DNA from 3 places in the Thioalkalivibrio sp. ALE20 genome. Region 1 is predicted to be linked to each of the others. Evidence: predicted binding sites of a transcription regulator. Region 1 holds the regulator's gene; each other region holds the start of a gene.
The links. The regulator sigma-54, encoded in region 1, starts transcription at its own class of promoters, with help from an activator protein. The targets are predictions, from matches to a motif close to TGGCANGNTNCNTGCTT.
Positions count from the first base shown of each region.

Region 2: cynS (cyanase) is a predicted target of sigma-54. The motif match lies at 1,110-1,126, and genes of this name have one in related genera.
Region 3: flgB (flagellar basal body rod protein FlgB) is a predicted target of sigma-54. The motif match lies at 770-786, and genes of this name have one in related genera.

Region 1 covers NZ_KB906472.1:388,898-391,159, reverse strand. The annotation lists gene F790_RS0105270 (RNA polymerase factor sigma-54) at 51-1,571, shown strand; gene hpf (ribosome hibernation-promoting factor, HPF/YfiA family) at 1,575-1,913, shown strand; gene F790_RS0105260 (PTS sugar transporter subunit IIA) at 1,918-2,262, shown strand, end outside.
Region 2 covers NZ_KB906477.1:78,651-80,912, forward strand. The annotation lists gene F790_RS0110600 (sigma-54-dependent Fis family transcriptional regulator) at 1-989, shown strand, start outside; gene cynS (cyanase) at 1,173-1,619, shown strand; gene F790_RS0110610 (EAL domain-containing protein) at 1,798-2,262, shown strand, end outside.
Region 3 covers NZ_KB906480.1:45,038-47,299, reverse strand. The annotation lists gene F790_RS0112090 (protein-glutamate O-methyltransferase CheR) at 1-649, shown strand, start outside; gene flgB (flagellar basal body rod protein FlgB) at 838-1,245, shown strand; gene flgC (flagellar basal body rod protein FlgC) at 1,267-1,689, shown strand; gene F790_RS0112075 (flagellar hook assembly protein FlgD) at 1,700-2,262, shown strand, end outside.

The sequences.
Region 1 (2,262 bases):
GCAGCAAGGGATTACTATTCACTTATGGTGACCAACGCCTTTCCCAACTCATGCTGAAGCCCGGGCTGAATCTGCAGCTCGGTCAGACGCTGACCATGACGCCGCAGCTGCAGCAGGCCATCCGGCTGCTGCAGCTGTCCACGCTGGAGCTCCAGGCCGAGATCCAGCAGGCGCTGGAAAGCAATCCCATGCTGGAACAGGCCGAGGATGACGAACTCGGTGCCGACGCGGGGGACACCGACAGCGACGCGAACACCGACGACGGCGAGAGCGGCAGCGACACCGCCGGCACCGGCGAAACGGTGGATGCCGGCGGCTCGGAGGACGTCATCCCCGACGAGCTGGTGACCGACAGCCGCTGGGAAGACATCTACGACGCCAGCGCCAGCCCGCGCGGTCTGGACGACCGCGACCCGCTGGAGAACACCTCGGACGACGACGGCGGCGGGCTGCAGGATCACCTGCTGTGGCAGCTGCATCTGTCGCACCTGACCCCGCGCGACCAGCGCATCGGCGCCGCCCTGATCGACACCATCAACGGCGACGGCTACCTCGAGGGCGACGTCGAGACCCTGGCCGAGACCATCAGCCGGAGTGAAGAACCCCCCGTCGACACCGACGAGGTCGAGGCCGTACGCCACTGGTTGCAGCACTGCGACCCGCTGGGGGTCGGTTCGCTGGATCTGCGCGAGTGCCTGGAGGTCCAGCTGGGCGAGCTGGCGCCGGACGCGCCCTCGCGCGAGGCGGCGCGCGCGCTTCTGGAACACGGCATGGACGCCCTTGCCCGGCGTGACTACAAGGCCCTGCAGCGCCAGAGCGGCGTACGCGATGGCGACGAACTGGCCGCGGCGCTGGACCTGATCCGCACGCTCAACCCGCGCCCCGGCGCCCAGATCAGCGAGACACCGCCGGAATACGTGGTCCCGGATGTCTACGTGCGTCATACCGACCGGGGCTGGCAGGTCGACCTGAATCCCGAGATCGCCCCGCGCATTCGCATCAACGACCTCTACGCCGGCATGGTCCGCCAGGTCTCCGATGCCCGCGACAGCGCCTTCATGCGCGATCAGCTGCAGGAGGCGCGATGGTTCATCAAGAGCCTGCACAGCCGCAACGACACCCTGCTGCGCGTGGCGCGCGCGATCGTCGAACGCCAGCAGGGGTTCCTGGAACACGGCGAGGTGGCGATGCAGCCGCTGATCCTGCGCGACATCGCCGAAGCCCTGGAGATGCACGAGTCCACGATCTCGCGGGTGACCACGCAGAAATACATGCACACCCCCCGCGGGGTGTTCGAATTCAAGTATTTCTTCTCCAGTCACGTGGGCACCAGTGACGGCGGGGAATGCTCCGCGACCGCGATTCGTGCCATGATCCGCGAACTCATCGAAGAGGAAACGCCGGGCAAACCGCTCAGCGATTCCCGCCTCGCCCAGATCCTGGCGGATCGGGGCATCAACGTGGCCCGGCGTACCGTGGCCAAATACCGGGAGGGCATGAACCTGCCATCCTCCAGCGAGCGCCGCCAGATGGCCGCCATGCCGACCGGAAGCAAACCGAAAGGAGCCTGACCCATGCAGATCAATCTCACCGGACACCACGTCGACATCACCGACGCCCTGCGCGACTACGTCAACGAGAAATTCCAGAAGCTGGAACGCCACTTCGACAAGGTGATCGACGTGCACGTGGTGCTGAACCACGAGAAGACGCAGAAGCTGCACAACAAGGCGGAAGCGAATCTGCAGGTCAGCGGCAACCACATCCACGCCGAGGCCAGCCACGATGACATGTACGCCGCCATCGACGGCCTGATCGACAAGGTCGACCGCCAGCTGATCAAGCACAAGGAGAAGGTCAAGGATCATCATCGCGCCGAGGGCGCCCAGCGCAACCGCGAACAACCCGAGTAAGCCGATGAATCCGGCCGAGCTCATCACCCCGGAGCGCATCGGACTGGAAACCGACTGCTCCAGCAAGAAACGAGCGCTGGAAACCCTCGCCGATCTGCTGGTGGACGGGGCCGCGGACGGACTGGCGGCCAGTGCCGCGTTCGAAGCCATGTCGGCCCGCGAAAAACTGGGCTCCACCGGGCTCGGCCATGGCGTGGCGATCCCGCACGGCCGTCTCGCCGAGCTGGATACGCCCCGCATCGCGGTCCTGCGTCTGGATCAGGGCGTGGATTTCGAAGCCATGGACCACGAACCGGTGGACATCCTGATCGCCCTGCTGGTGCCGGAAGAGGCCACCAGCGAACACCTG
Region 2 (2,262 bases), on a different contig from region 1:
GCATCGCCGACACCCAGGCCACGGTGCTGATCACCGGCGACTCCGGCACCGGCAAGGAGAAGATCGCACGCATGATCCACCGGATCAGCCAGCGCAACGCGCGACCGTTCATCTCCCTGAACTGTGCCGCGATCCCGGCCGACCTGCTGGAATCGGAACTGTTCGGCCACGAGAAAGGCGCCTTCACGGGGGCCTCCAGCGCCAAGACCGGCAAGATCGCCCTGGCCGACGGCGGCACCCTGTTCCTCGACGAGATCGGCGACATGCCGGAGGCGCTGCAGTCCAAGATCCTGCGCGTGTTGCAGGAACGGGTCGTGCAGCCGATCGGGGGATCGCGCGACATCCCGGTGGACGTGCGCGTGGTCGCCGCCACCCACAAGGACCTGCAGAAAGCGGTCAATGCCGGGGAATTCCGGCTCGATCTGTTCTACCGCCTGAACGTAATCCCGCTGCACATGCCCGCGCTGCGCGATCGCGCCAGCGACATTCGCCTGCTCGCACGGCACTTTCTCGACCGTTACACCCACGTCCATGGCTGGAACGTGGTCCTGGACGACGGGGTGATGGAGCGTCTGGAAACCTTCGACTGGCCGGGCAACATCCGCCAGCTGGAGAACGTGCTGGAACGCGCGGTGCTGCTCTCCAGCGAGGGCCGCATCGGCACCGCCCTGATCGACGAGATCCTGCACGAGGAATCGCGCATCAGCCCGGGGCTGCACGCCACCGGTCCCGCCGCTTCCCCGCAACCGGACGCCGCACCATCGCCGGACACCCCGACCTTTCCCGGCACGCACGGCAACGAGGCGCACCCCGACGGGGCGACCGGTCCCGGCATCGTCCGCCCCTACCGCCGGGTGCACGCCTCCGAGGCCGACCAGCTGCGGGACGCGATCGAACGCAGCGGCGGCAACAAGACCCGCGCCGCCATGGACCTGGGCCTCACCCCGCGCCAGCTGCGCTACCGCCTGAAGAAACTGGGACTGGCCTGAGACCCCGTTGCGGACATTGTCGACACTTTGTCCGCAACGGGAGCGGACAAAGTGTCCGCCTCACCCGACCCGTGCTGCCGTACGGCCGTCCCGGAGCGGATCCGGTGAACGGCGTCCAGCTGGCACGGGATCTGCAGAGCATTGGGTGGCAACACTGATCCGACACCAACCGGGAGGCCATCCATGACCCTCAGCAAGACCGAAATGACCGCCACCATCCTCGAAGCCAAGGAGGGCCGGTCCGCGACCTGGGCCGGCATCGCCGAGGCCACCGGCCTGCACGAGGTCTACGTGACCTCGGCCTGCTACGGCATGAATCATCTCGACGCCGAGGCGGCCGACCGGCTCACCGCGTTTCTCGATCTCGGGCCCGACGTGTCGAAGGCCCTGCAGGCGTTCCCGCACAAGCACTGGGACAAGACCATCCCCACCGACCCGGTGATCTACCGCTTCTACGAGGCGATCAACGTGTACGGTGACACCATGAAGGCGCTGATCCACGAGAAGTTCGGCGACGGCATCATGAGCGCCATCGACTTCACCATGGACATCGACAAGGTCGAGGACCCGAAGGGTGACCGGGTGAAGATCACCTGGAACGGCAAGTTCCTGCCCTACAAGAGCTGGTGAACACCGGCCACTCGCCCCCTTGCCCGCCCGTGGTCATGGCACGGGCGGGGCTCTGGCGGCCTTTCCTCCCTGCCCTCCCTGCATTTCCCTGCCCCTCGCGGGAACGAAAGGTTCCCGAATCAAACCCTTGTCTGCACGAACGAGCATCCACCGCCCGGTTCGTAGTAGGCTGACCGGCATGCAATGGCTGCCCCGCACCCTTGTCCTGGCCGTGATGCTGCTCCCGTCCCTCCCGGGCGCGGTCGCCGGCGCTCCGGATGGGGCCACGACAGTGGACATCGGTGTGCTCGCAGTGCGCGAGGCAAGCGCAGCGGAGGCCCGCTGGCAACCGACCGCGGACTACCTGACCGAACGCCTTGGCGAGGATTTCGACGCCCGCTTCCGCATGCGGGCGATGAACTTCCCCGAGCTGGAAGACGCGGTTGCGGGGGAAGAGATCGATTTCGTTCTCACCAATACCGGGCACTACGTCCAGCTGGAATACGCCCACGGCATCAGCCGCCTGACCACACTGATCGCGTCACACGAAGGCGAACCGGTCCGGCTGTTCGGCGGCGTCATCTTCACGCGCGCCGACCGCGACGACATCACCGCGCTGGAGGACATCGCCGGCCAGCACCTGTTTGCGGTACAGGAGGGCTCG
Region 3 (2,262 bases), on a different contig from region 1:
GCCCAGCCCGAAGCTGCGCACGCGCGTCATCGATGCGATGACCACCAACGAAACCTCCTGGTTTCGCGACGGTTTTCCGTTCGAGATCCTGCGCCACGTGATCCTCCCGGAGCTGGCGTCCACTCGGTCGTCGATCAAGGTCTGGTCGGCCGGGTGTTCTAGTGGCCAGGAGCCCTACAGTATCTCGATGGTGGTCTCGGAATGGGAGGCCTCGCGCCCGCGCCGGGTGGTGCCCGTCAGCATTCTCGGCACGGACCTGTCCGAGGGCGTGCTGGAAGACGCCCGCAAGGGAGTCTATGACGGTCTGAGCATCGTGCGCGGGCTGAGCGAGTCGCGGCGGTCCCGGTTCTTCCAGACCGTGCCCGAGGGGCACAAGATCATCCCCGAGGTGCAGCGCCGCTGCCGGTTCCAGAAACTCAATCTGGTCGACAGCTACGCGGCGCTGGGCAAGTTCGACATCGTGTTCTGCCGTAACGTCCTGATCTATTTCTCCGCCGAGACCAAGCGTCAGGTCCTTGACGGTATTGCGAAGCAGCTCAACCCCGGTGGCTATCTGTTTCTTGGCGCTTCCGAGACGGTCGGGCCCTACAGCAAGGCGTACGAAACCGTGCGCACCGAGTACGGCTCGGTCCTGCGGCTGAAGGGCTGAACCCCTCCACGCCGGGCCTGCAACGGGCCCGGCGCTCGTTCCCTGCGCGGTGATTCGCCGCGTGGCCGGCCGCGTGCCGGTGTCCCTCCCTATCCTTTTTCCCCTTTTGCCGGCAGCCAATGGCACGGCGATTGCATCGTCGTGGTCAGGCAACGGATGCCCGCCATGCGCGGGCCGGACGGAACGGGATGAGCATATCGCTGGACAAGGCGCTCGGGATTCTGCCGGAGTCGGTGAACCTGCGTTCGCAGCGCATGGAGGTTCTGAGCTCGAACATCGCCAATGCCGACACCCCCGGCTACAAGGCGCGCGACCTGGATTTTCGCAGCCAGCTGGAGGCGGCTTCGGGTGATGGTGGCCAGCTTCAGCTCAGCCAGACCCGCGCGGGTCATCAGGATCCGGGGACGGCTGCCGCGGGCACCGGGGCCGAGCTCAAGTACCGCATCCCTTCGCAGCCGTCTCTGGACGGCAATACCGTGGATCCGCAGATGGAGCGGGCGGCGTTCGCCGAGAACTCGGTCAAGTACCAGAGCAGCCTCGAATTTCTCAATCGCCGGGTTTCCGGCATTCGCGATGCCTTCCGGGGCAATCGCTGAACCTGACGGGAGGCCACTGCCGTGAGTGATCTGTTCAATCTGTTCAATACCTCGGCTTCGGCGCTGACGGCACAGTCGGCGCGGCTGAATACGGTGTCTTCGAACCTGGCGAACGCCAACACGGCGGCCGGCAGCGCCGAGGAGGCCTATCGCGGGAAACACGTGCTGTTCCAGGCAGCGATGGACCAGGCCAGCCGCGACGGTACCGCGACGCCGGTGCGGGTGGCCGGGATCGAGGAGTCGGATGCCGAGCCGCAGATGCATTACGAGCCCCATCACCCGAAGGCAAACGACGATGGCTACATCTTTCGCCCGGCGGTCAGCGTGGTCGAGGAGATGGCCAACATGATGTCGGCCTCGCGCAATTACGAAGCCAACGTTGAAGTCATGGACACCACCCGCCAGTTGATGATGCGCACGCTGCAGATGGGCGGACAAGGCTAGGAGACCGGAAATGAACGGACTGACACCCGACATGCTGGAAGGGGCGGGGATTCGCACTGACCGCCAGGCCCAGCGAGACCGTCAGGAGAAGGAAGGCGGGCCGGATCAGCTGGGACAGGAGGACTTCCTCAAGCTGATGACGACCCAGCTGCAGAACCAGGACCCGTTCGAGCCGATGGAAAACGGGGACTTCATCGCGCAGATGGCGCAGTTCTCGAGCGTCACCGGGATCCAGCAGCTGAACGAGTCGTTCGAGGGCTTCGCCCAGTCGATGGGACAGAACCAGGCGGTGCAGGGCGCAAATCTGGTTGGCAAGGACGTGCTGGTGCCGGTGGAGTTCGGCCAGCTGGGCCCCGAGGGCGGCATGAGCGGCGCGTTCGAACTGGGGGCCTCGGCCGAGTCGGTGGAGGTCGAGATCATGAACGGGGCCGGCGAGCGCGTGCGGCGCATGAATCTCGGCGCGATGGGCGCCGGGCTGCAGGACTTCCAGTGGGATGGCCTGACCGACAACGGCCAGCGCGCGCCGGCCGGGGTCTACGAGGTCCGGGCGACCGCGCGCAGCGGGGAGCGCAC